Regions from separate parts of the Streptomyces sp. XY431 genome, predicted to be linked through region 2. Evidence: predicted binding sites of a transcription regulator. Region 2 holds the regulator's gene; the other holds the start of a gene.
What was found. Region 2 encodes HspR, which represses chaperone genes until heat shock. Its sites were predicted from a motif close to TTGAGNNNNNNNNNCTCAA; they were not measured.
Positions count from the first base shown of each region.

Region 1 (13,589 bases), on a different contig from region 2:
CAGCACGCCCAGCGCGTCGCGGTCGGAGGTCAGCTTGGCGAGGAACTCGTTCTGCGAGCGGCTGGCGGTGGCGAGCAGCTCGGCGATGGTGACGGCCTCGTACGGGTCCTTGGAGAGCAGCAGCTCGGCGTAGGCGGAGGCGGCGCCGTTGCGGTACTGGGCGGCGGCGAGCTGGGCGGCGATGTCGGTGCCGGCGTCGACCTGCTTCTCCTGGCGCTCCAGCTTGGACTTGAGCTCGGTGAGCGAGGCCTGCTGCTCGGTGACCTTGGCGACGGCCGCGTTGTACTGCTCGGTGGCGGCCTCGGCGCCCTGGTACAGCGCCTGCAGCTGCTCCAGCAGCGGGCCGAGGGTGGCCTTGGCGGCGGCGAGCGGGTCACCGTTGGGGTCGTTCACGGGCGCGCCGGGCGCGGTGGCGCCAGGGGTGGGCTGGGCCGGGTCGGCCCAGGCCGCGCCGGCGGCCAGCGGCAGCGCGAGCGCGGCGGCCGCGAGGACGGCCCCGCAGCGGAGTGCGGCCCGCACCCAGGCCGGTCGGCCGGCGCGGTTGCCCGCTCGTCGTCCGTCCGTCGGTTCCGCTTGTCGTACCCCGCCGCCCATAGGTCCTGTCCTCCCCGTCAGCCCACGCTCCGGGGTCCCCGGACCTCCGCAGATCCTGCCATGGGTTACTCGCCGGAAACAGACCGCACCCGTACGGCTCGATGAATTTTTCACCCCGGTGTGAGACAGCTCTCAGCAAAACGGGCGAACCGGGGCAGATCTCCACTAATGTCCAGCTCAGCGCGGTAGGCAGCACCCCCTGGAAAGGTCCCGGCCACCCCCAAGTCACCATCGGAACCACGATTCCGATGCCTGTTCACCTTCCGTTCATCCAGGATCCCTACCGTCGCGAACAACGCCAACGTCTGTGCGACAACTACGACGATTGTTTGGGTATGGAACACATCTCGTTCCTGGTGGCCGTTGTGATCATCACGGCGCTCGCCTTCGACTTCACCAACGGGTTCCACGACACCGCCAACGCGATGGCCACCTCCATCGCCACGGGAGCCCTCAGGCCGAAGGTCGCGGTCACCATCGCGGCCGTCCTCAACTTCGCGGGTGCGTTCCTCTCCGTGAAGGTCGCCACCACCATCTCGGGCGGCATCGTCAACGAGAAGGCCGGCATCCATCCGGAGATCATCTTCGCCGCACTGGCCGGCGCGATCCTCTGGAACCTGCTGACCTGGCTGCGCGGTCTGCCGTCGAGTTCCTCGCACGCGCTCTACGGCGGCCTGATCGGCGCCACCGTGGTCGGCGTCGGCGCCAACGGTGTCAACTTCGACACCGTCGTCAGCAAGATCCTCATCCCGGCCGTCGCCTCCCCACTGGTGGCCGGCCTGGCCGCCTGGGGCGCCACCAAGCTCGCCTTCGCGATCACCCGCAAGAGCAAGGACGAGACCGTCGGCAAGGGCTTCCGCACCGGCCAGATCTTCTCCTCCTCGCTGATCTCGCTGGCGCACGGCACCAACGACGCGCAGAAGACGATGGGCATCATCACCCTGACCCTGGTCTCGGTCGGCGCCCTGCCGAAGGGCGCGCTGCCCCCCACCTGGGTCATCGTCTCGGCCGGCGCCGCGATCGCGGTCGGCACCTACATGGGCGGCTGGCGGATCATCCGCTCGATGGGCAAGGGCCTCGCGGACATCACCCCGCGCCAGGGCTTCGCCTCCGAGTCGGCCGCCGCGACGGTCATCCTGACCTCCTCGCACATGGGCTTCGGCCTCTCCACCACCCAGGTCTGCTCCGGCGGCATCATGGGCGCCGGCCTCGGCGGCCCGAAGGCCGAGCTGCGCTGGGGCATGGTCCGCCGCATGGTCTACACCTGGGGCCTGACCCTGCCCGCCGCCGCCACCGTGGGCGGACTCGCGGCCTTCCTCGCCGAGCAGGGCAACTGGGGCGTGGCGCTGGTCGGCGTCGCGCTGGTGGCCGGCTCGGGCGCGATGTGGGTCATCTCCCGCCGCCAGCCGGTCGGGGCGGACAACGTCACCGCCGACGACGTCACCGACGTCACCGACGTCACCCCGGTCGAGGTCGGCCCGGCCGCGCCCGCCACCCCGACCCCCGCCTCGACCACGGTCGCGGCCTGACCGCCGCCGGCTGAGGAGCTCGAAACACCATGCACATCAAGTGGAACGCCCTGGCCCAGACCGCAGGTGTCAGCTTCGGCATCACCGTCGCCGTCGTCGCCGTCTTCGCACTCGGCATCCTGGCCCTCTCCCGCCGCGAGGCCTCGCTCACCGCGCAGCGCGAGGCGGCCGGACCGGGCGCCCCGGCGAACGGCGGCCGGCTGGCCCTGGCCGGCGCCTACACCTGCTTCGCCGTCTGCGGCGCGGCCGTCCTCTACGGGCTGTCGCTGATCGCGGGCAAGTAGCCCCGCCGCGCCGTAGCCGCGCGGCCCCGCACCGAACGGCCGGAGGGCCGGGAGTGGATCACCACTCCCGGCCCTCCGGCCGTTCCCGTACCCGGATCAGGACTCCCGGACCAGGACGCCCGGACCAGGGGATCAGTCCTGCGCGGTGCGCAGCACCGTCTCCCGGACGAACAGCACCGTGACGAAGGCCAGCAGCGCGAACGGTGCCGCGACCAGGAACACCACCCCGACCCCGTGCCCGAAGGCGTCGGTGACCAGCGGCACCAGCGGCGCGGGCAGCTTGTCCAGGTCCGGGATGCCGCCGCCGAGCGCGCCGCCGGAGGCCGGGACGTGCGCGGCGGCCAGGTTCTCGGCGAGGTAGTGGCCGACCCGGTTGTTCATCAGCGCGCCGAGCGCGGAGACGCCCATCGCGCCGCCCATGGTGCGGAAGAAGGTGACCACCGAGCTGGCCGCGCCGAGCTCGGCGCGCGGCACGGTGTTCTGCACGGCGAGGACGAGGTTCTGCATGGTGAGGCCGAGGCCGACGCCGGTGATCGCCATGTAGACGGAGAGCAGGCCGTAGGCCGTGTCGGCCCGGGCGGTGCCGAGCAGGGCGAAGCCGACGGCGAGCAGCAGGGTGCCGGCGACCAGGTAGGCCTTCCAGCGGCCGTACTTGGTGATCAGCCGGCCGGCCACGGTGGAGGAGACGGCCAGGCCGAGGATCATCGGCAGGGTCATCAGGCCGGCCACGGTCGGGGACTTGTCCCGGGCGAGCTGGAAGTACTGGCTGAGGAACGTGGTGGCGCCGTACATCCCGATCCCGACCAGGACGCTGGCCAGCGCGGACAGGGTGACCGTCCGGTGCCGGAACAGGTGCGGCGGGATGATCGGCTCGGCGGCGCGGCGCTCGACCAGGACGGCGAGGGCGCCGAGCAGCAGTCCGCCGCCGACCATGGCCGCGGTCTGCCAGGAGAGCCAGGCGTAGTTCTTGCCGGCCAGGGTGATCCAGATCATCAGCAGGCTGACCGCGCCGGTGATCACCAGCGCGCCCAGGTAGTCGATCCGCACCTTGCGCCGGACCACCGGCAGCTTCAGGGTCCGCTGCAGCACCAGGATGGCGGCCAGCGCGAACGGGATGCCGACGTAGAAGCACCAGCGCCAGCCGAGCCAGGAGGTGTCCACGATGACGCCGCCGATCAGCGGGCCGCCGATGGTGGCGAGGGCGAAGACGGCGCCGAAGTAGCCGCTGTACCGGCCGCGCTCGCGCGGCGGGACCATCGCGGCCAGGCAGATCTGGGCGAGCGCGGTGACGCCGCCGGCGCCGATGCCCTGGAGGGCGCGGCAGGCGATCAGCTGGCCGGTGTTCTGGGAGAAGCCGGCCAGCGCGGAGGAGGCGATGTAGATGACCAGCGCGATCTGCAGCAGCAGCTTCTTGCTGGCGAGGTCGGAGAGCTTGCCCCAGATCGGGGTGGAGGCGGTGAGGGTGAGCAGGGTCGCGGTGATCACCCAGGTGTAGGCGGACTGGCCGCCGTGCAGGTCGGTGAGGATCCGGGGCAGCGCGTTGGAGACGACGGTCGACGAGAGCACGGCGACGAAGAGGCCGAGCAGCAGGCCGGAGAGCGCCTCCATCACCTGCCGGTGCGTCATCGGTTGGTCGGTGGCGGCGGCGGCTCCGGTCGAGGCAGTCGGGGTGGTGGTGGCAGTCATCAAGGTCCTTCGGGATAGTTGCCTGACGCAACCATAGGCCGAGATGGTTGACTTGGGCAACATTCTTCAAGAACAAGTAAAGCCCGGACCGACCCTCGGCCCGGGCTCCCGACAGAGCGCATCAGACGCTCCGGCACTCAGACGCTCCGGCACTCAGACACTCAGACACTCAGACACTCAGGCGCTCGGCACGGCCGCCTCGCCCACCACGTCGTTGAAGCGGTGCAGCAGCTCGGCGAAGCGGACCACGTCCTCCTCCGACCAGTCGGCCATCAGCTCCCGCACCCGGCCCATCCGGGCGTCCCGGGCCGCCAGGAACCGCCGTCGGCCCTCCTCGGTGAGCGACACCAGCGCCGAACGGCGGTCCAGCGGGTCCGCCTCCCGGGCCAGCAGGCCCAGCTCCTCCAGCGCCCGGATCTGCCGGCTGATGGTCGCCTTGCCGACCGCGAAGTGCACCCCGACATCGGTCACCCGCACCGGCCCGGCCTGCTCGACATGGCCCAGCAGGCTGTACGCCATGCCCTCCAGCTGCGGATGGACCCGCCGGGACAGCTCCGCCACCCGGGCCCGGCCGCGCCGGAACAGCACCCCGACCTCGCGCTCCACGGCCAGCAGGGGCTGCTCGTCGCGCTCCTCGTTCGGCTCCTTCACCGCGCCAGTATCCCGCAGCCCGCCCGAGGCGCTGCGGCGCGGGAGAAACGCAGAGGAAACTAGTTCATGCTATTAAGTATCCGGTTTCCCCCGATACACAAGGAGATGTGCATGACCTCCGCCCCCGGGCAACAGGCAGGGCAGGAACCCACACAGGAACCGGCGCGGGCATCGGCCCCGGAACCGAGGAAGGGCTTCGCCGCCGAGCTGAAGGGCGCGGTCACCCCGCGTGCGGCGCTGCTGGTCATCGGCGTGCTGCTGCTCCAGCTCGGCTTCGTCACCTCGTACGTGGGCGCCCTGCACCACCCCACCCCGCACGAGCTCTCGATCGCGGTGGTCGCCCCGCCGCAGGTCGCCCCCAAGTTCGTCCAGGGCCTGGAATCGGTCCCGGACCAGGCCGTGAAGGCCGTCACCGCGCCGGACGCGGAGACCGCCACCGAGCAGATCAAGGACCAGAAGGTCTACGCCGCGCTGGTGGTGGACCCGGCCTCCACCGAGGACGTGCTGCTGGTCGCCAACGCGCGCGGCCCGTCCGCCGCCCGGGCCGCCGAGAGCATCGTCACCGGCCTGGAGAAGACCCAGGGCCGCACCGTGAAGGTCGAGGACGTGGTGCCGCTCGCCAAGGGCGACGCCAACGGCCTCTCCTCCTTCTACCTGGTGATCGGCTGGTGCGTCGGCGGCTACCTGGTCGCCTCCATCCTCGGCGTCAGCGCCGGGGCGAAGCCCGCCAACGCCAACCGGGCGCTGATCCGCCTCGGCACGCTGGCGCTCTACTCGCTCGCGGCCGGCATCGGCGGCGCGATCATCGTCAAGTCGGTGCTGGACGCGCTGCCGGGGCCGTTCTGGTCGATGTCCGCCGTCGGCGCGCTGGTGGTCTTCGCGGTGGGCGCGTTCACCATGGCGCTGCAGTGCCTGTTCGACATCATCGGCATCGGCGTCGCGGTGCTGCTCTTCGTGGTGCTCGGCAATCCCAGCGCGGGCGGCGTCTTCCCGCCGCCGCTGATGCCGCCGTTCTGGCGGGCGATCGGGGCCTGGTTCCCGAACGGCGCGGGCACCGACGCGACCCGCTCCATCGCCTACTTCGACGGCACCGCGCTGACCCGGCCGCTGCTCGTGCTGCTGGCCTGGGCCCTGGTCGGGGTCGCGGTGACCTTCGCCGCCGTCCTGCGCCGGCCCTCGCACCGCAGCCGCGAGCTGGTCGAGGGCTGACCGTCCCGGCGCCCGCCGCCCCCGGACCTCAGGCCTCCGGCCGGCCCGGGTCGGCGAGCACCGACCGGACCACACCCGCCGCGGCTCCCAGCAGGGGGCCGCGGCGGCCCAGCCGGGAGACCGTCAGCCGCTCGTCCGTCCAGGGGCGGACGGTCACCCGGGCGGCCAGCTCGGCCCGCATCGCGGGCAGCAGCCAGGGGGCCAGCTGCGCGTAGCCGCCGCCCAGCACCACCTCCGCCGGGTCCAGCAGGTTGACCGCGCCCGCCGAGGCGATCCCCAGCGCGGCGCCGGCCCCGGCGAGCGCCTTCCGCACCTCCGCGTCCCCGGCCTCGGCCCGCTCGGCGAGCAGCGCCACCCAGTCGCCCCGGATGCCCTCCAGACCGGCCGCGCGCAGCACCGCCGACTCCCCCGCGTACTGCTCCAGGCAGCCGTGCGCCCCGCAGGCGCAGCGCGGACCGTCCGGACGCACCGGGACGTGCCCCAGCTCGCCCGCGTAGCCGTGCGCGCCGCGCAGCAGCCGGCCCTCGACCACGATCGCCGAGCCGATCCCGGCCTCGGCGGAGACGTGCAGGAAGTGCGCCGGTCCACCACCGAGCCAGAGTTCGGCGAGCCCGCCGAGGTTGGCCTCGTTGTCGGCCCGCAGCGGCAGCTCGGCCAGGTCCCCGGCACCGGCGGCGCGCAGCGCGAGCCGCAGCTCGGCGACGAGCGGCACCTCCTCCCAGCCCAGGTTGGCGGCCCGCTGGAGCAGTGCGCCGTCGATCCCGACCAGTCCGGGCACGGCCAGGGCCAGCCCGGCCGGGCGCGGACCGGCCTCGGCGGCGGCCCGGCGGACCAGTTCGGCGAGGTCGGCCATGACGGCGGCGGGGCGCCGGCCCCGGTTGCGGATCTCCTGGCGGTGCCAGGCGCGGACCTCGCCGCGCAGGTCGACCACGCAGGCGCCCAGGTGCTCCACCCCGATCTCGGCGCCGAGGCCGCCGGGGCCGTCCGGGTTGAGCCCGAGCGCGGTGCCGGGCCGGCCGACCTTGCCGCTGGGCGCGGCCGGGCCCTCCTCGACCACCAGTCCGGCCGCGATCAGCTCCTCGGCGAGCGAGGAGACCGCGGCCCTGGTCAGCCCCGTCCCGGCGGCCACCTCGGCGCGCGAACGCGGGGCGCGCGCGATCACACCGAGCACCAGCGCCAGATTGGCCCGGCGCATCCCCTGCTGGCTCGCGGGCCCGGTCGGGGCGCCGTCCGTCTCACGCATCACCCTCACCCGCTCCGGCCGCGGCTCACTGCCCCTCCGAGCCTAGGGCCCGGACGCTCGCGGGGCTTCCCGCCCCGGCCTCCTCCACCCGGGTGAAGACCCAGCGCTGCATGGCCCAGAAGCGGAACAGCATCGCCACGAAGGTGCCCAGCACCATCCCGCTCAGGAAGTCGGCCAGCTCCTGGGTGAACGGGCTGACCCAGGGCTCGCGCAGGTCCAGCAGGTAGCGGGAGGCGATCAGCGGCAGGTCGTTGACCGCGACCGCGACGGCGCTCACCAGGACGAAGAGCAGTGGTTCGCGCCGGCGCCAGGAGGAGCGGAAGGACCACCGCCGGTTGAGCAGATAGGAGACGACGGTGCCGACCACGGTCGCCACGGTGAGCGCCAGCACCGGCTTGCTCGGCATGACGGTGAACCGCAGCGCGTAGTTGATCAGCACGGTCAGGGTGAAGCAGCCGCTGCCGACCAGCAGGAACTTCACCAGCCGCCGGTGCCGGACCAGGGCCGGACGCACCCGGCCCGGTACCCGGGCCAGGACGCGCTGGGTGAGGGACGGCATCTTCGCAGTCTGGCACGGCGCACGGAGCCCGTCCCGTCCGGCGGACCGGGCGGGACGGGCTCCGTACGAGGGCTGCCGGACGGGGCCGGGACCGGGTCAGGCGACGGCGGCCAGCACCTCGGCCGGCTCCAGGGCCAGCCTCAGCACCTCCCGGACGTCGGCCACCGGGTGCACGGTGAGCCGCGCCAGCACCTCGGCCGGGACGTCGTCCAGGTCGGCCTCGTTCCGCCGGGGGATGATCACCGTGGTGACCCCGGCCCGGTCGGCGGCGAGCAGCTTCTGCTTCACCCCGCCGATCGGCAGCACCCGCCCGGTCAGCGACACCTCACCGGTCATCGCCACGTCGGCGCGCACCTTGCGCCCGGAGAGCAGCGAGGCCAGCGCGGTGGTCATGGTGATGCCGGCGCTCGGACCGTCCTTGGGGACGGCGCCGGCCGGGATGTGCAGGTGCACTCCGCGGTCCCGCAGCGAGGTGACCGGCAGCTCCAGCTCGGCCCCGCGCGAGCGCAGGTAGGAGAGCGCGATGTGCGCGGACTCCTTCATGACGTCGCCCAGCTGGCCGGTCAGGGTCAGCCCGGTGCCGCCGGTCTCGGCGTCGGCGAGCGAGGCCTCGATGTAGAGGACGTCGCCGCCGGCCCCGGTGACCGCCAGCCCGGTGGCCACCCCGGGCACCGCGGTGCGGCGCTCGGCGGGCTCCTGGGCCGCCTCCGGCACGTGGTGCGGCCGGCCGATCAGGGCGCGCAGCTCCTCCGCGCCGATCGCGGCGGGCAGCTCGCGCTCCCCCAGCTCGGTCTGCGCGGCGATCTTGCGCAGCACCCGGGCGATCGCCCGTTCGAGGTTCCGGACGCCGGCCTCGCGGGTGTACTCGCCCGCCAGCTTCCGCAGCGCCGGCTCGCCGACCGCGACCTCCTCCTCCTTGAGCCCGGCCCGCTCCAGCTGGCGCGGGAGCAGGTGGTCGCGGGCGATGACGACCTTCTCGTCCTCGGTGTAGCCGTCCAGGCGGACCAGCTCCATCCGGTCGAGCAGCGGCTCGGGGATGGACTCCAGCACATTGGCGGTGGCGAGGAAGACCACGTCGGAGAGGTCCAGCTCGACCTCCAGGTAGTGGTCCCGGAAGGTGTGGTTCTGCGCCGGGTCGAGCACCTCCAGCAGGGCGGCGGCCGGGTCGCCCCGGTAGTCGGAGCCGACCTTGTCGATCTCGTCGAGCAGGACGACCGGGTTCATCGAGCCGGCCTCCTTGAGCGCCCGGACCAGCCGGCCGGGCAGTGCGCCGACGTAGGTGCGCCGGTGGCCGCGGATCTCCGCCTCGTCCCGGACGCCGCCGAGCGAGACCCGGACGAAGGTGCGGCCCATGGCGCGGGCCACCGACTCGCCGAGCGAGGTCTTGCCGACACCGGGCGGGCCGACCAGCGCGAGCACCGCGCCGCCCGCCCGCCGTCCGCCGCCCTTCGGGGAAACGGCCTCGCCCGGTCCGTCCTGCTGCCCCTCAGCCGCATGACCTGCGGCCGCCTGCTCGGCCCGGCGCTTGCGGACGGCCAGGTACTCGACGATCCGGTCCTTCACGTCGGCCAGGCCGGCGTGGTCGGCGTCCAGCACCGCGCGGGCGCCGGCGATGTCGTAGCTGTCCTCGGTGCGCTCGTTCCAGGGCAGCTCCAGCACGGTGTCCAGCCAGGTGCGGATCCAGGAGCCCTCGGGCGACTGGTCGCTGGCCCGCTCCAGCTTGTCGACCTCCTTGAGGGCGGCCTCACGGACCTTCTCCGGGAGGTCGGCGGCCTCGACCCGGGTGCGGTAGTCGTCCTCCTCGTCGGCCGGGTCGCCGTTCAGCTCGGCCAGCTCCTTGCGGACGGCCTCCAGCTGGCGGCGGAGCAGGAACTCCTTCTGCTGCTTGGCGACGCCCTCCTCGACGTCCTTGCGGATGGTGTCGTTGACCTCCTCCTCGGCGAGGTGGTCGCGGAGCAGTCCGAGCGCGTACTCCAGTCGCGCGACCTGGTCGGCCTCCAGCAGCACCTTGAGCTTCTGCTCGGCGGTGGCGAAGGGCGCGTAGCCGATGTTGTCGGCGAGCTCGCCGACGCCCTCGATCGCGGCCACCCGGTCGACGATCTGCCAGGCGCCGCGCCGGCGCAGCCACTGGGTGGAGAGCGACTTGTACTCCTTGACCAGCTCGGCGGCCCGGCCGGCCACCGGGGTGCCGACGGAGGACTCGCGGAACGGCGTGGTCTCCACCCAGAGCGCGGCGCCCGGTCCGGTGGTGCCGACGCCGATCCGTACCCGGCGCACCGCGCGGACCAGCGCCGCCGGCTGCCCGATCCCGTCCGGGCCGTCTGCCAGCCGGCCGACCTGCTCGACGGTGGCGAGGGTGCCGACCGCCGCGTAGGAGCCGTCCACCCTCGGGACCAGCAGCACCTGGGGCTTCCCGGCACCGCCGGTGGCCGCGGCGCGCGCGGCCTCGACGGCGGCGCGGACCTCGGCGTCCTTCAGGTCCAGCGGGACGACCATGCCCGGCAGGACGACCTCGTCGTCCAGCGGCAGCACGGGCAGGGTGAGCGGTGCGGACGTCGATGCCATGATCTCTCCCCAGTCAGCGAACTTGAGTCGACCTGACTAAGGCTTGGCGGCCGCCGGATGTTCCCCGTCGCGCGTTCGCCGTCAGCGAACGCAACGGGGTCACCGCGGGCCGTCGCGGGCCTGTCAAAAAGGCCCGGTACGCGAACCGGGAAGCAGTCCCACCGGACGGACCCCAGCACGCGCCCCCGGCGCGCAGGCCCGGGGGCATCCGCGCCGCACGGGCTCAGGAGCGGCCCGACACCACGGCCCCGCGGGCCGCGGACGCCGGCCGGGACAGTTCGGCGGGCACCCCGAACCGGGCACGGCGCGGCCGGTGGCCGTCCCAGCGGCGCAGCCACCGCCACAGCGCCACCCCGGCCAGCAGCGCCACCGGATGGCCGACCCCGGTGACGAGGTCCCGGTCGGCGGCGATCTGGTCGGCGATCAGCGCCACCGCCAGCGCCAGCACGGCCGCCCGCCCCGCCGGCCGGAGCAGCCCGGCCAGCGCGCCGAGGCTGGCGAGCACGCCGTAGCTGACCCCGATGTCGAGGTGGTCCATGGCAGCCGGCTCCAGCCGCCCGGTCTCCACCCCGACGACGACCACGCCCTGGGAGAGCAGGGTGGCGGCGACGTGCCCGGCCGCGAAGACCACGGCCGCCCGGCCGGGGCCGACCCGGCGCTCCAGCGGCGCGACGGTGAAGGCGAAGGCCCAGAGGTAGGGCATCCAGACCGGCCCGGCCACCCAGAAGCCGCTGAACAGCAGCGCGCGCAGCGGGTGCTGCAACAGGTTGTGCCCGTCCGAACTGGAGGCCTCCTGGAGCCGGAGCACGAGCTCCGGGTCGGCCAGCCCGGCGAAGGTGGTGGTGGCGCCGACCACGGCGAGGTAGCCGAGGGCGAAGGGATTGCGCCGCAGGGTCGGCACCCGGGCCAGGATCCAGTCGACCGCGCCGGTCCGCAGACCGGCCCGGAGCATCCCGTACGGCGGCCCGCCGCACCCGGCGGGCACCTGCCGCTCCGTCATGCCGCCTCCGCTCCAACGCCCGCAGCCGTCACCCGCGCGTGTCCAACGTACCGGCGCGTACCGGAAATCCCACCCCCACGAATTTGTCGTGGCCACGGTACGTCCGGTGCCTGGGAGTCCGCTGGGAGAAAGCCGTGAGGATCCGGGGTCCGCGCGGGCCCGCATTGGTCCAGACCTTCCGCCCCGCTCGGGGCCGCTTTCCGCCCTGACCGGCGGCTTGGCGTCAACTCATGTGCATACGTACCGTTACAGAGTGAAAAAACGCCGGGTAAGGTATCGGCCCGTGCCCACTTCCCGGTGGGCCCGAAAGCCGGTCCGAAGGACCGGCCCGCGGGCCGGAAATGTCCGGTCCACCTGCCGGGAATCACCTGCGGTCCGTACGCTGCGAGGTGCACGGGAGACGGAGAGCGGCCCACGCCCTCGCCGTCACCCGCGCACGCGACGGGACGGCGGACCCGGCACAGTCCACGACGGAACAAGACTACGAAGCGGAGCCTTCGCCATCCCCACAGGTGGCCGGCCCGCAGCCCTGGGGGCGGTGGCGTGACCGTGACAGAAATTCAGCAGGACAACCAGAACACCGGCGGCACGGTGAGCAGCCAGCGCAGAGTGCTGGTGGTGGAGGACGAGCCCACGATCGCCGAGTCGATCGCGGCCCGGTTGGGCGCGGAGGGCTTCAAGGTGGCGGTGGCCCACGACGGCCCCGGCGCCGTCGACGGCTTCCACACCTGGCAGCCGGACCTCGTCGTCCTCGACATCATGCTGCCCGGCTTCGACGGCCTCGAGGTGTGCCGCCGGATCCAGGCCCAGCGCCCGGTGCCGGTCCTGATGCTCACCGCGCGGGACGACGAGACGGACCTGCTGGTCGGCCTCGGCGTCGGCGCCGACGACTACATGACCAAGCCCTTCTCCATGCGCGAACTGGCCGCCCGGGTCAACGTGCTGCTGCGCCGCGTCGAGCGCGCCCAGCAGGCCGCCCGGACGCCCGCGCTGGGCAGCCTGCGCTTCGGCGAGCTGGAGATCGACCATGTGCAGCGCCGGGTCCGGCTGGCCTCGGGCGACGTCCACCTGACGCCGACCGAGTTCGACCTGCTCGCCTGCCTGGCCGCCCAGCCGCGCGCCGTGCTCACCCGTGAGCAGCTGCTGGCCGAGGTCTGGGACTGGACGGACGCGTCCGGCACCCGCACCGTCGACAGCCACGTCAAGGCACTGCGCCGCAAGATCGGCGCCAGCTGGATCCGCACCGTGCACGGTGTCGGGTACGCGCTGGAGGCCCCGCTCTCGTAGCGGCACCACCCTCGGACACCGGGCCGCCGGGGGGCCCGTTGTCCCGAACCGCCGTGCGGCGGACCCACGCGGGGGACCACAGGGGACCAATGACCTTTCCACAGCAACGCAACGGGGACATCGACGGCAGTCGGCCGCCCACCCTGGCCGCCCGCGCCGCGAAACGGGTCTGGGCCGACATCCGGCCGCTCGACCCGGTCCGCTCCATCAAGGGCAAACTCGCCCTCCTGGTGATCGTCTCGGTCTTCCTGGCCACCGGCATGGTGGTCGTGGCGATCCGGTCCGAGACCCAGATCCGGATCATCATGATCTTCTCGATGATCGCCTCGCTGCTCTTCATGCAGTTCCTCGCGCACGGGCTGACCGCCCCGCTGCGCGACATGACCGCCGCCGCCCGCGCGATGGCCTCCGGCGACTACAGCCGCCGGGTCGAGGTGAACTCGCGCGACGAGATCGGCGAGCTCGCCGCGACCTTCAACCAGATGGCGTCCGACCTGGAGGCCGCCGACCGGCACCGGCGCGAGCTGGTCGCCAACGTCTCGCACGAGCTGCGCACGCCGATCGCCGCGCTGCGGGCCGTGCTGGAGAACGTGGTCGACGGCGTCGTCCAGCCCAACCCGGCGACCCTGGGTGCCGCGCTGGAGCAGACCGAGCGGCTCGGCCGGCTGGTCACCCACCTGCTCGACCTCTCCAAGATCGACGACGGCGTGGTCGACCTGGACGCGCGCCCGTTCGAGGTGCGCGAGTTCCTGGACGGCGTGCTGCGCGGGGTCACCGTGGACGGCGCCACGGCCGGCGGGGCCTTCTCCCGGCGCGGCGACGTCCGGCTCGCCCTGGAGGTCAGCCCGGCCGGGCTGACCGGCGTCGCCGACACCGAACGGCTGCACCAGGTGGTGGCCAACCTGGTCGACAACGCCTGCAAGCACTCCCCGCCCGGCGGCACCGTGACGGTCCGGGCCCGACCCGACGAGGGGCCCGGGGC
Region 1 is NZ_LGDO01000279.1:1,943-15,531, forward strand. It holds gene ADK60_RS23480 (C40 family peptidase) at 1-519, opposite strand, end outside; gene ADK60_RS23485 (inorganic phosphate transporter) at 930-2,123, shown strand; gene ADK60_RS23490 (hypothetical protein) at 2,153-2,407, shown strand; gene ADK60_RS23495 (MDR family MFS transporter) at 2,540-4,033, opposite strand; gene ADK60_RS23500 (MarR family winged helix-turn-helix transcriptional regulator) at 4,271-4,744, opposite strand; gene ADK60_RS23505 (ABC transporter permease) at 4,856-5,953, shown strand; gene ADK60_RS23510 (ROK family transcriptional regulator) at 5,982-7,196, opposite strand; gene ADK60_RS23515 (GtrA family protein) at 7,222-7,755, opposite strand; gene lon (endopeptidase La) at 7,852-10,320, opposite strand; gene ADK60_RS23525 (rhomboid-like protein) at 10,544-11,320, opposite strand; gene ADK60_RS23530 (response regulator transcription factor) at 11,870-12,607, shown strand; partial or broken gene ADK60_RS23535 (sensor histidine kinase) at 12,697-13,589, shown strand, end outside.
Region 1: lon (endopeptidase La) is a predicted target of HspR. The motif match lies at 10,343-10,361, and genes of this name have one in related genera.

Region 2 (16,480 bases):
ACCGGCCCGCGTCGCACAGCCCCGCGTCCTCGGAGCTGCGGACGGTTGCACTGACGGACAGCGACAGCAACTGGACCTGAGCCGCTCCGTCGGAGGGCTCGTCGGGTCAGTCGGTCGCCTCGTCCAGCCCGTCCGGTCGGCTCTCGGGGTGACCGTGCTGGGGGTTCCGGGCCAGCACGTATCCGAGCTGGAACAGTGAATCGACCTTGTAGTCCTCACGCATGTCCGCTATGTGACGTGCCAGGGTGCGTTCGCTGATACCGAGGCTTCTGGCTATGACGCGATGACTGGTGCCCTTCAGCAGCAGATCGATGATCGTCTGTCGCAGGCGTGAGATGACTTCCTGGGGTACCGCCCGGGCGCCGTCGAATTCGAGTGCGCGGTTCCAGTTGCGCTCGAAGATCTCGGAGACCAGGTAGCTGATGATCGCCCTGTCGTGAATGAACGCGGCCACATTCAGGTCGTCGGCGACAGGAATGATGGCGGTACGCCGATCGACGACGATGAGTCGCGTGTACGGCTCGTCCAGCGTGCGGACCTGCCCGCCCGCGTCCGTGATCGCCAGGACGTAGTCCCTGGTGGCCGGGTGGTAGCGGGTGCTCGGGTGGTAGATCGTCCGGAACGTGGCGCCTCTCTGGAGGAGGGCCAGATCCCGGTCCCGACTGCTGGCAAGGGCCTCCGGCGGGCGAGGACCGCCCGGCTGCGCGGCCAGGAACTCCTCGGTGCAGCTGGTGGTCAGCTGGCCCAGCCGTTGGTTGATCAGCACTTTTCCGCGCACGTACTCGATGCTGCCGCCGGTCTGCTTCGGCGTGTGGAAAGCCTCGGTCAGGTCCTTCAGGTCGATCGGCAGTGCCTCGGCCCGGGAGAGCAGGTCGAGGGCCTTGCGCTGCCAGGAAGCGATGAGCCCGGACGAAAGCTGCTGGGGGTCCACGGCCACGAGGACGTTCGGATCGTCCGTGTCCGGTACCAGCAGGCCGATGTCGAGAAGCTCCTGAAGGTACTCGGCGTCGGTGGCATCCCGGTTTTCGGGCAGCAGGCGACCGTGGGTGTGCAGGATGTCGAGATACAGCTTGCGGGCATTATCCGAAAGGACGCCGAGACCGCCTGAGGTGAGTCCGGGATCGGCCGTCTCGCTCATCTGCGGCTCCCTGGTGTCGGATAGGGCTGTGTGAAGCCGGGGCTCCGACTTCGACGGGGATCTTGGACAGAGCCTTCGAGGGCCGGCATCGGTGTTTTCGATCTGCTGTTGCCCGCATCGAGCACTCTCTCACCAAACGCCGCGCCGCCGGCACCCCCCGACCAGAGGGAAACCGGCGGCGGGCGGCCGTCGTGCGAGGGGTCAGCGCTTGGGGCGCCAGACCACGAGGGCGCTGGAGTGCGGGGTGGGCGGCTGGTAGGGGACCAGGTCGCGGCGGTAGGAGGCGTGGATGGTGGCCTCGCGCTGCTGGAGCGCGGTGGCCGCGCCCTCCAGGGCGTCGGCCAGTTCGGCGATGCGGGACTGGAGGGCGGTGACCTGGTTCTCCAGCTCGATGATCCGCTTGATGCCGGCCAGGTTGATGCCCTCGTCCTGGGAGAGCCGCTGGACCTCGCGCAACTGCTGGATGTCGCGCGCGGAGTAGCGGCGGCCCCGGCCGGCGGTGCGGTCGGGGCAGACCAGGCCGAGCCGGTCGTACTGGCGGAGGGTCTGCGGGTGCAGACCGGAGAGCTCGGCGGCCACCGAGATCACGTAGACCGGGGTCTCCTCGGTGAGCACGTACTGGGGCTGCGGGGCGCTCCGGCGCGTGGTGCGGCGGGCGCCGCCACCGGGCAGGCCGTCACCGAGGCCGGGTCCGATGGGTTCGTCGGGGATCATCTGGTCGTCACGCTCCCTTCGCCGCTCTGAACAGGGCGGCTCGTGGGTCGTCGGAGGCGGTCGCCTCGCGGTACTGCTCCAGTGCGGTCAGCGCGTCGCCGGTGACGGTCTGGGGCACCACGACCTCCACGGTGACCAGCAGGTCGCCGCGGGTGCCGTCCTTGCGGGTGGCGCCCTTGCCGCGGGCCCGCAGGGTCAGGCCGTTGGCACTGCCCGGGGGCAGCTTGAGCTTCACCGACGGGCCGTTCAGGGTCGGCACCTCGATGGTGCCGCCGAGGGCGGCCTCGGGGAAGGTGACCGGGACGGTCACGGTCAGGTTGTCGGCCTTGCGCCCGAAGACGGGGTGCGAATCGACGTGCACGGTGACGTAGAGGTCGCCGGGCTGGCCGCCGCGCTCGCCCTGGGCGCCCTTGCCCTTGAGCCGGATCCGCTGGGCGTCCTGGACGCCGGCCGGGATCCGGACCTGCATGGTGCGGGCGGAGCTGGCCCGGCCGCTGCCGTGGCAGTCGGTGCACGGGTCGTCGACGATCATGCCGCGGCCGCGGCAGTCCCGGCAGGGCTCGGAGAGCGCGAAGGCGCCCTGGCCCCGGCTCACGGTGCCGGAGCCGACGCAGGTCGGGCAGACCCGCGGGGTGGTGCCGGACTTGGCGCCGGTGCCGTTGCAGAGGCGGCAGGGGGCCTGGCTGGTCATCCGCAGCGGGACGGTCGCGCCGTCGACGGCCTCCTCGAAGGAGAGCGTCACCTCGGTCTCGACGTCGGAGCCGCGCCGCGGCTGGGCCTGCCGGCCGCCCCGGTTGAAGAGGCCGCCGAAGACGTCGCCGATCCCGCCGCTGCCGCCGCCGCCCTGGCTGCCGCTGAACAGGTCGCCGAAGTCGAAGCTGTAGCTGCCGGTGCCACCGGGGCCGCCGGCCCGGAAGCCGCCGTTGGCGAAGAGGCTGCGGGCCTCGTCGTACTCCTTGCGGCGCTTCTCGTCGGAGAGGACGTCGTACGCCTCGGAGATGTCCTTGAACCGCTCCTCGGCCTTGGTGTCGCCCTTGTTGGCGTCGGGGTGGAACTCGCGCGCCAGCTTGCGGTAGGTCTTCTTGATCTCTGTGGCGCTGGCGTCCTTCGGCACGCCGAGGACCTTGTAGTAGTCCTTCTCCACGTAGTCCTTGCCGCTCATGGCCGGCGCCACCTCCCGAGGTCCATCGTCACAGTGCTGTCAACGGTCGGAACCCGGCCAGTGGTGCCGGGGAACCTCGACAGCGCGCTGCGGAGCCGTCCGCCGTACTGGCCGGCGTACGACTCCGCAGCGCAAGGGTTGTCAGCTGTCACCGGTGGTCAGCTGTCCGAGCCACCGTCGGCCTGGTCCTTCTTCTCCCCGCCCTTGGCGGTGTCGGCGTCCGGGCCGGGCGTGGTCTGGGTGCCCGGCTGGGGCTCCGCGACCGCGACCATCGCCGGGCGGATGATCCGCTCGCCGATCCGGTAGCCGGGCTGGAGGATCTGGACGCAGGTGTCCTCGGTGACCTCCGAGGAGTAGCTGTGCATCAGCGCCTCGTGCATGGTCGGGTCGAAGGGCTCGCCCTCCTTGCCGAACTGCTGCAGGCCCAGCTTGGCGACGACCGTCTCCAGCGACTCGGCGACGGACTTGAAGCCGCCCGTCACCTCGCCGTGGTCGCGGGCCCGGCCGATGTCGTCCAGGACCGGGATCAGCGACTCCAGGATGTTGGAGACGGCGATCTCGCGGACCGTCAGCCGATCGCGCTCGACCCGCTTGCGGTAGTTCTGGTACTCGGCCTGGAGGCGCTGGAGATCGGCGGTGCGCTCGGCGAGCTGCTTGGCCGCAGCGTCCCCCGAGGTGGTGCCCGCGTCGGTGCCCTCGGCACCGGCCGCGGCGGCCTCCTCGGCGGCCTTGATCACGGCCTCCTCGGCGGCGGAGTCGTCGCCGGGCTCGGCACCCTGCGGCTTCTCCGTCATGCCGCACCACCCTTGGGCTTCTCGTCGTCCACGATCTCGGCGTCGACGACGTCGTCGTCCTTGGCACCGGCGTCACCGGCGTCGCCGGCCGCGCCCGCCGCACCGGCGGCGTCGGCGTTGGCGTAGAGCGCCTGGCCGAGCTTCTGGGCGGTGGTGGAGACCTTCTCCGAGGCCTCGCGGATCGCCGCGATGTCCTCGCCCTTCAGGGCCTCCTTGAGCTCGCCGATGGCGGTCTCGACCTCGGTCTTGACGTCGGCCGGGAGCTTGTCGGAGTTGTCGGCGATGAACTTCTCGGTGGAGTACACGAGCTGCTCGGCCTGGTTGCGGGTCTCCACGGCCTCGCGGCGCTTGTGGTCCTCCTCCGCGTACTGCTCGGCCTCGCGCATCATGCGCTCGATGTCGTCCTTCGGCAGCGCGGAGCCGCCGGTGACGGTCATCTTCTGCTCCTTGCCGGTGCCGAGGTCCTTCGCGCCGACGTGCATGATGCCGTTGGCGTCGATGTCGAAGGTGACCTCGATCTGGGGCAGGCCGCGGGGGGCCGGCGGCAGGCCGGTCAGCTCGAACATGCCGAGCTTCTTGTTGTACGCCGCGATCTCGCGCTCGCCCTGGTAGACCTGGATCTGCACGGACGGCTGGTTGTCCTCGGCCGTGGTGAAGATCTCGGAGCGCTTGGTCGGGATCGTGGTGTTGCGCTCGATCAGCTTGGTCATGATGCCGCCCTTGGTCTCGATGCCGAGGGACAGCGGGGTGACGTCGAGCAGCAGGACGTCCTTGACCTCGCCCTTGAGGACACCGGCCTGGAGCGAGGCGCCGATGGCGACGACCTCGTCCGGGTTGACGCCCTTGTTGGCGTCCTTGCCGCCGGTCAGCTCGCGGACGAGCTCGGCGACGGCCGGCATCCGGGTCGAGCCGCCGACGAGGACGACGTGGTCGATCTCGGAGAGGGCGATGCCCGCGTCCTTGATGACGTTGTGGAACGGGACCTTGCAGCGCTCCAGCAGGTCCGAGGTGAGCTGCTGGAACTGGGCCCGGGTGAGCTTCTCGTCCAGGTGCAGCGGGCCCTCGGCGGAGGCCGTGATGTAGGGCAGGTTGATCGAGGTCTCGGAGGACGAGGACAGCTCGATCTTGGCCTTCTCGGAGGCCTCGCGCAGACGCTGCAGGGCCATCTTGTCCTTGGACAGGTCGACACCGTGGCCGGCCTGGAAGACCTTGACCAGGTGGTCGACGACCTTCTGGTCCCAGTCGTCGCCACCGAGGTGGTTGTCACCGTTGGTGGCCTTCACCTCGACGACCCCGTCGCCGATCTCCAGCAGCGAGACGTCGAAGGTGCCGCCGCCGAGGTCGAAGACCAGGATGGTCTGGTCGTCCTTGTCCAGGCCGTAGGCCAGGGCGGCCGCGGTCGGCTCGTTGACGATGCGCAGGACGTTGAGGCCCGCGATCTCACCGGCCTCCTTGGTCGCCTGGCGCTCGGAGTCGGAGAAGTACGCCGGGACGGTGATGACGGCGTCGGTGACCGTCTCGCCCAGGTAGGACTCGGCGTCGCGCTTCAGCTTCTGCAGGATGAAGGCGCTGATCTGCTGCGGGTTGAAGTCCTTGCCGTCCAGCCCGATCTTCCAGCTGGTGCCCATGTGGCGCTTGACCGAGCGAATGGTGCGGTCCACGTTGGTGACCGCCTGGCGCTTGGCCACCTCGCCGACGAGCACCTCGCCGTTCTTGGCGAAGGCGACGACGGACGGCGTGGTCCGCGCGCCCTCGGCGTTCGTGATGACGGTGGGCTCGCCACCCTCCAGAACGCTGACGACCGAGTTCGTCGTGCCGAGGTCGATGCCGACCGCGCGTGCCATCGTAAATACCTCCACGGAAGAGTTGAGCTTTACGGGCTCAAGGATGCATGACAGGCCGGGGCACGTCAACAGCTATGAGTCCGCCTCGCTCAACTTTGGTGAGCCGAGGGCTGAGCCGACCGCTGCCGCGGCACGGCCGGGATGCCGCCGGGACACGGCCGGGGGTGCCCCGAGCGTGCGCTCACGTGACTGCCGCCATACCTTGAGCATCTTCAGGAGTAGTGGTGCCCGGCGGTAATGTCCGGGCCGTCGGCCCAGGAAGTTACCGACGAGTACACTGCCCCGGAGACACTGCACACCCGCAACAAGCAAGCCGCAGGAGACGGAGAGCCGATGCAGCTAGCAGCGATCGTCATCTCGCTGGTCACGTTCGTGGTCGGCACCGCGCTCGCCGCTCGTGCGGCGCTTTACATCTACCGGGTGGTGCGGACCGGCCAGCCGGACGCCACCCGCTTCGGGCAGCCCGCCCAGCGAGTGAAGACCGTGGCCGTCGAGTTCGTCGGCCACACCAGGATGAACCGCTGGGGGATCGTCGGCGTCGCCCACTGGTTCGTCGCGGTCGGCTTCTTCACCCTGGGCCTGACCCTGCTCACCGCGTTCTTCCAGCTGTTCGACGCCGAGTTCGTGCTGCCGGTGCTCGGCGGCTGGCTGCCGTACGAGCTGTTCACCGAGCTGGTCGGCACCTTCACCACGCTGGGCATCGCCGCCCTGATCGTGATCCGCCTGCTGAGCCTGCCCGGCCGGGCGGGCCGCAAGTCCCGCTTCGCCGGCTCGATCGCCTGGCAGGCCTTCTACGTCGAGTACACGATCCTCGGCATCGGCCTGTGCATCATGATCCTGCGCGGCCTGGAGGGCGCGCTGGAGGGCGTCGGCTCCTACGAGGCCAAGTACCTGATCTCCTACCCGCTGGTGGCGGCCTTCCGCGGCCTGTCCCACGGGACCCTGGAGAACCTGGTCTACATCTTCGCGATGCTGAAGATCTGCACCTCCTTCGCCTGGGCGATCACCATCGGCATCAACCCCTCGATGGGCGTCGCCTGGCACCGCTTCCTGGCCTTCTTCAACATCTACTTCAAGCGCGCGGAGGACGGCTCCACCGCGCTCGGCGAACTGCGCCCGATGACCAGCGGCGGCGCGCCGATCGACTTCGAGGACCCGGCCGACGACGCCGTCTTCGGCGTCTCCCAGGTCGAGCACTTCTCCTGGAAGGGCATCCTCGACTTCTCCACCTGCACCGAGTGCGGCCGCTGCCAGTCGCAGTGCCCGGCCTGGAACACCGGCAAGCCGCTCTCGCCGAAGCTGCTGATCATGAGCCTGCGCGAGCACGCCTTCGCCAAGGCCCCGTACCTCCTGGCCGGCGGCGGCAAGGACATGGAGGGCGAGGAGAAGGCCACCGCCGAGCAGCTGGCGGACGTCCCGGCGGCCGCCCTGGCCGAGGCCGAGCGCCCGCTGATCGGCACCGCCGAGGAGAACGGCGTCATCGACCCGGACGTGCTGTGGTCCTGCACCACCTGCGGCGCCTGCGTCGAGCAGTGCCCCGTCGACATCGAGCACATCGACCACATCGTCGACATGCGCCGCTACCAGGTCATGATCGAGTCCTCGTTCCCCACCGAGGCCGGCACCATGCTCAAGAACCTGGAGAACAAGGGCAACCCCTGGGGCATGGCCACCAAGGCGCGCCTCGACTGGGTCAAGGAGCTCAAGAAGGAGACCGGCATCGAGGTGCCGGTGATCGGTGAGGACATCGACCCCGCCGAGGTCGAGTACCTGTACTGGGTGGGCTGCGCCGGTGCCCTGGAGGACCGGGCGAAGAAGACCACCAAGGCCTTCGCCGAGCTGCTGCACACCGCGGGCGTGAAGTTCGCGATCCTCGGCAAGGAGGAGTCCTGCACCGGTGACTCCGCCCGCCGCCTGGGCAACGAGTTCCTCTTCCAGATGCTCGGCGCGCAGAACGTCGAGACCCTGAACGCCGCGCTGGAGGACGCCCCGGTCAAGCGGATCGTGGCGACCTGCCCGCACTGCTTCAACACCATCGCCAACGAGTACCCGCAGCTGGGCGGCCACTTCGAGGTCATCCACCACACCCAGCTGCTGCAGCACCTCATCGACGAGGGCAAGCTCGTGCCGGTCAACCCGGTCGAGGGCCTGATCACGTACCACGACCCCTGCTACCTGGGCCGGCACAACAAGGTCTACAGCCCGCCGCGCGAGATCATGGACAAGGTCCCCGGTCTGCGCCAGCAGGAGATGCACCGCCACAAGGAGCGCGGCTTCTGCTGCGGCGCCGGCGGCGCGCGGATGTGGATGGAGGAGCGCATCGGCAAGCGGATCAACACCGAGCGCGTGGACGAGGCGCTGTCCCTCAACCCGGACATCGTCTCCACCGCCTGCCCGTTCTGCCTGGTGATGCTCTCCGACTCGGTGAACGGCAAGAAGAACGAGGGCGCGGCCAAGGAGCACCTGAAGGTCGTCGACGTCGCCCAGCTGCTGCTCGACTCGGTCAAGGCGGTCCCGCCGGCCGAGGCCGAGGAGCCGCAGACGGTCGACGCCTGAGCGGCGTCCCGCCCGAGGGGCCGTGAACCGGCCCGGTTGTTCGACAGTTCTGCAACAACCGCCCGGCCCGGGGGGTGCCACCGGCATCCGCCCGGGCCGGGCTTTTCCGGTGACCGCCCGGGGCTTTTCCGGTGACCGCTCCGGGTTCTCCCAGCCGCCGCCCGGTCCCGTCCCGGGCACCGAGGTCAGGACCACCGGGCGGCGCTCCTGTCAGAAGGAAATACAGTAGGCGCCGGACCGGCCGTGCGCCGGTCGATCCGTTCCGGCCCCCGGAACGGCGTACACCACACCGACGGAGGTATCGGCCCGCCGGGCCGGGCCGCACAGAGCACAAGGGGAACAGCGCAGACCATGACCGAGGCGATCATGCTGGTCGGTGGTAAGGGCACGCGACTGCGTCCGCTGACCACCCACACCCCCAAGCCCATGCTGCCGGTGGCAGGCGTCCCGTTCATCGCGCACCAGCTGGCGCGCGCGGCGGCGGCCGGGGTCACCCGGGTGGTGCTCGCCACCTCCTACCTCGCCGAGGTCTTCGAGGACCACTTCCAGGACGGCACCCCCTACGGCATCGAGCTGGTCTACCTGACCGAGCGCGAGCCGCTCGGCACCGGCGGGGCCATCCGCAACGCGGCCACCGGGCTCACCTGCGGCCCCGACGAGCCGGTCCTGGTCTTCAACGGCGACATCCTCTCCGGCGTCGACATCGCCGCCCTGCGCGACGGCCACGTGGCCGCCGGGGCCGATGTCACCCTGCACCTCGCCCGGGTCGAGGACCCGCGCGCCTTCGGCCTCGTCCCGACCGACGAGCACGGCCGGGTGCTGGAGTTCCTGGAGAAGCCGGAGACGCCGGAGCAGATCGTCACCGACCAGATCAACGCCGGCTGCTACGTCTTCACCCGCTCCGTGATCGACCGCATCCCGACCGGCCGCGAGGTCTCCGTCGAGCGCGAGACCTTCCCCGAGCTGCTGGCCACCGGGGCGCTGCTGCGCGGCGTCGTCGACACCTCGTACTGGCTCGACCTCGGCACCCCGGCCGCCTTCGTCCGCGGCTCGGCCGACCTCGTGCTCGGCAAGGTCGACTCGCCCGCCGTGCCCGGCCCGACCGGCGACGCCCTGCTGCTGCCCGGCTCGACCGTCCGGCACGGCGCGGTGCTCAGCGGCGGCACCGTGGTCGCCGAGGGCGCGGTGGTCGAGGCCGGCGCCATCGTCGAGGGCAGCGTGATCCTGCCCGGTGCCGTCATCGGCGCCGACACCCTGGTCAAGGACTCGATCGTGGGCGCCTTCGCGACCATCGGCGACCGCACCGCGCTGGACGGCGCGGTGATCGGTGACGGCGCGATCGTGGAGTCCGACAACGAGCTGCCGAACGGCATCCGGATCGCCTGCGGCACCCTGCTGCCGGTCGGCGCCGTCCGCACCTCGGCCGGCCCGGGCGGGTGCCCGGCCGGTACCAGCGCCGCGGCCTCCGTGCACGGGCCGAAGGTGGCCGTGGGGCAGTAGCGCCCCGCCGTGACCCCGCGGCAGTAACAGGCTCGCTGCAAACCGGAACCGGTCCGGTGCCCGGCCACCGGGGCGCCCGCCGGGCGGGTACCTTCGGAACGTGGCTGGCAATCGATACGACAGCGGTCAGGGCGCCGACCCCCGTGGCGGGTGGTCGGCGCCCCCGCAGCAGCAGGCGGCGCCCGGGGGGTACGGGCCGACGGACGGGCCGGAGTACTTCACCGGCCCGCAGCAGGGCCCCGGCGGCCCGTCCGCCCCGCAGGGCCCGACGGACCCGTACGGTCCCGGTCCCCGCTCCCCGTACGCCTCGCAGCAGGACCCGTACGGCGGGCAGCGGGACCCGTACGCAGGGCAGCAGCCCTACCCGGGGCAGCCGGGGCAGCCCTACGGCGGGCCGCAGCGGGACCCGTACGCGGCCGACCAGCCCGGGCACACCCGGGCCTTCCCGGTCGGCGCCGACCCGTACGCGGGCGACCCGTCCTCCTATGCTCCGGAGCAGCCGCCGTACCCCGACGGCTACGGGCAGCAGGGCCGGGCCCAGGGTTACGGCGACGACAACGTCGCCGTCTACCGGGCCGGCGGCCAGTCCGCGCCCCAGGCCACCGGGCCGAGGCCGAGCTGGCGCGAACTGCTGACCGGACTCTTCCGCACCCCCACCGCGATCTTCGACCGCACCCGCGACCACCAGGTCTGGCTGCCCGCCGTCACGGTCTCCCTGCTGTACGGCGCCCTCGCCGTGCTCGGCCTCGGCATGACCCGCGACGACGTGGTCAACTCGACCTTCACCGTGGCGCTCACCGCACTGCTGGCGGCGGCGATCGGCTTCACCCTGGCCGGCGCCATGCTCGGCGGGGTCACGTACGCGCTGGCCCGGCAGTTCGGCGGCGACGGCCCGTGGCAGTCCACGGTCGGCCTGGCCGTGCTGATCGGCTGGGTCACGGACGCGCCCCGGCTGCTGCTGGCGCTGGTACTGCCGGCCGACAACCTGCTGGTCCAGGCGGTCGGCTGGGCCACCTGGCTGCTCTGCGCCTTCCTGCTGACCAGCATGGTCCGCCGGGTGCACGACCTGCCCTGGGGCAAGGCGGCCGGTGCGGCGGCGCTGCAGCTGCTGGCGCTGCTGGTGCTGATCAAGCTGCCGACCCTCGGCTGACCCCGTCCCCCTCCCGGGCGCGCCCCCGGACCTCGGGGACAATGGAGCACGGGCCTCGCCTCGCGGGGCCCGTTGCCGTTGCCCGGGCCGTCCCGTCCGGGCCGCGCTGTTCGTCCTGTCCAGTCCACCCTCACCCGCACGGAGCCAGGCATGACCCTCCCCACCACGCACGTCAGCTTCCCGGCCGGGGCGGTGACCGGCGAGTCGACGGTGCTCGCGGTGCACCCGCTGGACGGCGGCCGGTACGCCGTGGTCACCGGGGCGACGCCGTTCCACCCGCTCGACCACACCTGGCCCGACCAGCCCGCCGACCTCGGCACGCTCACCGTGGACGGCGTCGGGCTTCCCGTCGTCGACTGCCTCACCGGTGCGGTCGGCCCGGACGGCGGCCCGGTGCTGGTCGGCGCCGACATCCCGGTCCGGCGCGGCGACGAGGAGTGGTCCTGGCTGGTCCTGCACGTCCTCGCGACCGACCCGGGTGACATCGTCGGCCGGATTGCCGCCCTTGCCGTCGACGCCGGCCGGCGCGGGGCGCTCAGCGCCTCCCACAGCGGCTGCCACCTGCTCGCCCTCGCCCTCAACGAGGCGCTCGCACCGCGCTGGCGCAAGGACCCGGGCCGCACCGACGCCTTCGGCCACCCGGACTTCGACAGCCTCGCCATGGCGAGCTCGGTGATGGACACCGAGGCGAGCACCGACACCTACCGGCTCGGCAAGTCGCTGCGCAAGAAGGGCTTCACCGCCGAGGCCACCGAGGAGTTCCCGGCCCTCGCCGACGCCCTCCCCGAGCTGACCGAGGCCGTCAACCGCCGGCTGGCCGGCTGGGTCGCCGCCGACGCCCCGGTGCGCATCGACGTCCCCGGTCCGGAGCTGACCGCCCGCCGCGAGTGGCACTGCGAGCTGCCCGAGGGCGCGGCGCGGATCTTCTGCGGCGGCACCCATCTGCACCACCTGGGCGAGCTGGCCGAGCTCCGCACCGAGCTGCGGCTCTCCGAGGACGGCAGCGAGCTGGTCGCCGTCACCCGCCCGAAGCGGGCCTGACACGGCGGCGGGCGGCCACCCCGTCCAGGGTGGCCGCCCGCGTCCTGCTCGCCGCTCGTGTCGCTTGCGTTGCTCGTGTTGCTGCTCAGACCTTGGAGCGGTGGAAGTTCAGGAAGGAACGGGACGGCGTCGGGCCGCGCTGCCCCTGGTAGCGCGAGCCGTAGCGCTCCGAGCCGTACGGGTGCTCCGAGGGCGAGGAGAGCCGGAACAGGCAGAGCTGCCCGATCTTCATCCCCGGGTAGAGCTTGATCGGCAGGGTCGCGACGTTCGACAGCTCCAGCGTGACGTGCCCGCTGAACCCGGGGTCGATGAAGCCCGCCGTGGAGTGCGTCAGCAGACCGAGCCGGCCCAGGCTGGACTTGCCCTCCAGCCGCGAGGCGACGTCGTCGGGCAGCGTGATGACCTCGAAGGTCGACGCCAGCACGAACTCGCCCGGGTGCAGGATGAACGCGTCCTCGCCCTCCGGCTCGACCAGCCGGGTCAGGTCCGGCTGCTCCTCGGAGGGGTCGATGTGCGGGTAGCGGTGGTTCTCGAAGACCCTGAAGAAGCGGTCCAGTCGCACGTCGATGCTCGACGGCTGGACCATCGCGGGGTCGAACGGATCGATCACCACCCGGCCGTTGTCGATCTCGGCCCGGATGTCCTTGTCAGAGAGCAGCACGCTTCGAGGTTACGTGCACGATGCGGCCCCGGACGAATCGCCCGGGGCCGCACCCGTCACATCTCTCCCCTGACCGCCCTCGTCAGGCGAGGAACTCCGCGGCCTCCAGCCGCAGCGCCCGGGCCAGTTGCGGCTCGGACAGCTCCCGTACGTCGGCCAGCACCGAACTCCTCAGCCGCCCGCACTGCGGGCACCGGATCAGCCGCCCCGGCCCCAGCCGGCCGGGCCCGAGATTCTGCATCGGGAACGTGGTGGTGCTGAACAGGTGCCCCTCGGCACAACGAACGACGGCGCGCTGCTCCATCGATCCCCTTCCCATCCTTACCCCGGTACTCACCCGTACTCGTCGCCCCGAACGGCGGAGCCCCCGGGACCAGCGTCACATTAGGGGAAGTTCCGGACATTCCACACCAAGGCTCGCCGCCCGCACCCACCCGCCGGGGCAGTCTCACGCGGCCCACACAGTACGCCTCCGCCCCCACCCCGCGCGGCTCCGCCACGACCTCCGGCCACCTGTGCAACGACCGGGACGGATGGGGTACAGTGAAGGCAGATCGAGCGTCTCTGACGACTCGTCAGGCGGGCGTAGTTTAATGGTAGAACATGAGCTTCCCAAGCTTATAGCGCGAGTTCGATTCTCGTCGCCCGCTCCATAGGTAAAGCCGCAGGTCACTGACCTGCGGCTTTCGTGTTGTCCGGGCCGGTTCGACCCCGTCTCCGGCCCGGCGCACGACGGGGCCGGAGGAGTGGGCCGCAGCCGATCCGGGAGGCCCGTGCAGAGCGCCGCCGGGGTGGTGGGGGAGGCCCGGATCCGCTCCGCTGCGGTGGCAGTTGAAGGTCCTTCGGCGGTGTGCGTCGGCAGGCTACCGTTGGGCCGGATGCAACAGGTCGGGGCATTGGAGAACCTCTGCCTCACGGAGGACCGGGGGGTGGGTGCGGTGGATCCGTTGTCGTTGTCGATGGTGACGGCTTTCCTGGGCGCGGCCGGTGCGGGGATGGCCAACGAGGCGGGGAAGCGGGCCTGGGAGACGGTGGGCGGGCTGGTGGCCCGGGTGGTGGGGCGTGAGGTGCCGGCGCCGGTGGGGCAGGCCGAGCGGGAGTCGGTGGCGGGGCTGCTCGTGGCGGAGGCGCAGCGCAGCCCCGAGCAGGCGAGGGCGCTCGCCGCTGTGATGAGTGGGCGAGGCGCCGGTGGGGCGGCGGCGCACGGGGTGCCGCGGCTGCTGCCGGCCTCGGCGCGCTTCTTCACCGACCGGAAGGGCCCGCTGGCGCTGCTGGACCGGGAGGCGGACCGCAAGCCCGACGGTCTGCCGAAGGTGGCCGTGCTGCACGGTCCGGCGGGAATCGGTACCAGTGCGCTGGCCTTCCACTGGGGCGGCCGCGAGGCGGGCCGGTTCCCGGACGGGACCTTGTACATGGACCTCCGGGGCGGTTCGGTGAGCACCGCCCCGACGGCCGCGACGGTCCTGCGGCATTTCCTGCTGCGCCTGGGGGTGCCGGCGGAGTACGTGCCGCCCGCCGTGGAGGACCGGGTCGACCGCTTCCGCTCCCTGCTGTCCGGCCGGCGGCTGCTGGTGGTGCTCGACCACGCGCAGTCGGCGGCCCAGGTCGGTCCGCTGATCACGGCGGCGCCCGGCGTGTTCACCCTGATCGTCGCCCGTCGTCCGCTCACCGGGTTGGACGCGGTCACCGTCTCCGTCGGTCCGCTGTCCGACAAGGACGCCAAGCGGCTGCTGGCCGAGCTGGCGGGACGGTCCGCCATGGTGACGGCCCGCGCCACGCTTCCCTCGGTGCTGGAGCGGTGCGCCGGCTCCCCGTTCGCGCTGCGAGCCATGGCTCCGTACTTGGCGACGGGGGAGGTCGGCGGCGGTGATCCGGCCGATCCCCTGCCGGCAGGGAGTCCCCTGCCGCCGGTGCGGGCCGTCGCCGAGGAGGCCTACCGGCGGCTCGGGGCGGAGGCGGCGCGGGTCTACCGGCTCGGGTCGCTGCGGCCGTGGCCCTCGCTGGGCGCGGCCGTGGTGGCGGTGACGGCCGAGGTCCCGGAGGACGACGCGGAGCGGGCGCTGGCCGAACTGGCGGAGCTCCAGTTGCTGGAGAGCACCGGCGACGGTCGCTACCGGTACCGGCCGGCGGTGCGTGCGCACGCGGAGGAGGCCGCGGCCCGCGAGGACGGCCTGGCGGGGTGCGCCGCGGCCGTGGCCCGCGCCGCGGACTGGTACCTGCGGTTCGCCGTCCGCGCCGACTACGCGGCGCTGAAGGAACGTTGGCACCTCGGCCCGCTGTACGCCGAGCTGGGTCCGGGGCCGTACGAGGACGAGGGCGCGGCGGTCGCCGCGCTGGTCGCCGAGGCGGGCAACCTGGTGGAAGCCGTGCTCGCCGCCGAGGAGTTCGGCCGCTCCGACACCGTCTGCCAGACCGTCGAGGCGCTCTGGGCCGTGCAGTTGAAGGCCGGCTGCCACGATGTGCTGCTGCCCGCGCTGCGGGCCGGGGCCCGTACGGCCGGTCGGCACTGCCCGGGGACCCGGACGGCCGGCCGGATGCACATCCAACTCGCCTTCGCCCTGATGGAGTTGCGGCAGGACGAGGAGGCGGAGCGCGAGCTGCTGACGGCCGCGGAGGACGAGGCCCGGGCCGGGCACGCGCGTGGCCGGGCGACGGCGGTCGAGTCGCTGGGACTGCTGCGGCTGCGGCAGTGGCGGTTCGGGCCTGCCCTGGAGTGCTTCGAGGAGGCGGACGGGCTGCTGGACCGGATCGGCCCGGCCGACGACGGCGCCGCCGATGTACCGCGGGCCCGCGCGCTGCTGCACCGGCACCGCGGGCGGGCGCTGAGGGGCCTCGGCCGGTTCGACGAGGCGGAGCAACGGCTCGCCAGGGCAAGGGAGTTCTTCCGCGACAGCGGAGAGCGCTACAACACCGCCCGGGTGCTGACGGATCTCGCCGAGCTCCACCTCGACACGGCCGACCGCACCGGGGCGCTGCCACTGATCGACGAGGCTGCCGCGCTGCTGGGCCGGGAGAACGCCACGGTCCATCTCACCTACCTGGCCGGGCTGCGCGCCCAGTGCCTCCCCGATCACCTTCCCGATCACCTTCCCGATCAACCGTGACGCGGACCCGCGCCAGGCGGGTGCCGGTCCTGACGGTCAGGGTGGTGGGCGCCGGTGCCACGGTCCCGGCGCCGGTGTGCAGCCGTGCGAGCAGCGCCGAGGCGTGCACGGCCGGGTCGCCGGCGGTGTCGGAGGTCAGCCTGCACCGCAGTCCGCCGCGGTGCAGCACCTCGCACTCGCGAGGGCCGGTGACGTAGGCGGCGAGTGAGGCAGACCGGTACCGGTCGAGCACCTCGGCCGCCCACTCCTGGGGCGAGCCGAACCGGGGGTCGTCGGGCTCGCCGTACCGGAGGACGACGTCGGCCGACTCCAGTGCACCGGGATCGAGGGTGTCCTCGTGCACGGCGAGGTGGCCCTCGCCCTCGGCGTCGTCCGGTTCGTACCGGGGCTCGGCGAAGCGCAGCACGGCGATGGTGCCGTCCGCGGTGGTGCGGGTGAGCACGCGCAGGGGCGCGGTGCGGAGCGGCGGTTCGTACGGCGGCAGCGGCAACGGGTCGAGCACGGCCGGGGCAGCCGGCTCGGTGATGCCGATCAACTCGTAGAAGAGGCTGCGCAGCAGGGCGGCGGAGCGCCCCGGTGCCGAGCTGGTCAGCTCGTTCGGCCCGTCGAGGGGGCGGTGTTCGGTGAGCAGCCTGTCCAACTGGGGCGGCAGCGCCCTGTACGGATCGAGTCGGGGCGCGGAACGGACGAACGCCGCGACGGGTGACTCCGTCCCGAGGGCCTCCGGGTCGGCGGCGCCCAGCAGTACGGGTGTGCCGCAGGCGGCGGCGTAGTAGCTGACCGAACCGAAGTCGCCCAGGACCACGTCCGCGGCGA
Region 2 is NZ_LGDO01000001.1:155,833-172,312, forward strand. It holds gene ADK60_RS00670 (TrmB family transcriptional regulator) at 107-1,138, opposite strand; gene ADK60_RS00675 (heat shock protein transcriptional repressor HspR) at 1,340-1,852, opposite strand; gene dnaJ (molecular chaperone DnaJ) at 1,860-3,014, opposite strand; gene grpE (nucleotide exchange factor GrpE) at 3,173-3,808, opposite strand; gene dnaK (molecular chaperone DnaK) at 3,805-5,652, opposite strand; gene ADK60_RS00695 ((Fe-S)-binding protein) at 5,986-8,208, shown strand; partial or broken gene manB (mannose-1-phosphate guanylyltransferase) at 8,560-9,633, shown strand; gene ADK60_RS00705 (Yip1 family protein) at 9,809-10,858, shown strand; gene ADK60_RS00710 (alanyl-tRNA editing protein) at 11,009-11,899, shown strand; gene dcd (dCTP deaminase) at 11,985-12,560, opposite strand; gene ADK60_RS00720 (hypothetical protein) at 12,643-12,879, opposite strand; tRNA gene ADK60_RS00725 (tRNA-Gly) at 13,140-13,213, shown strand; gene ADK60_RS00730 (ATP-binding protein) at 13,439-15,664, shown strand; gene ADK60_RS00735 (CDP-glycerol glycerophosphotransferase family protein) at 15,591-16,480, opposite strand, start outside.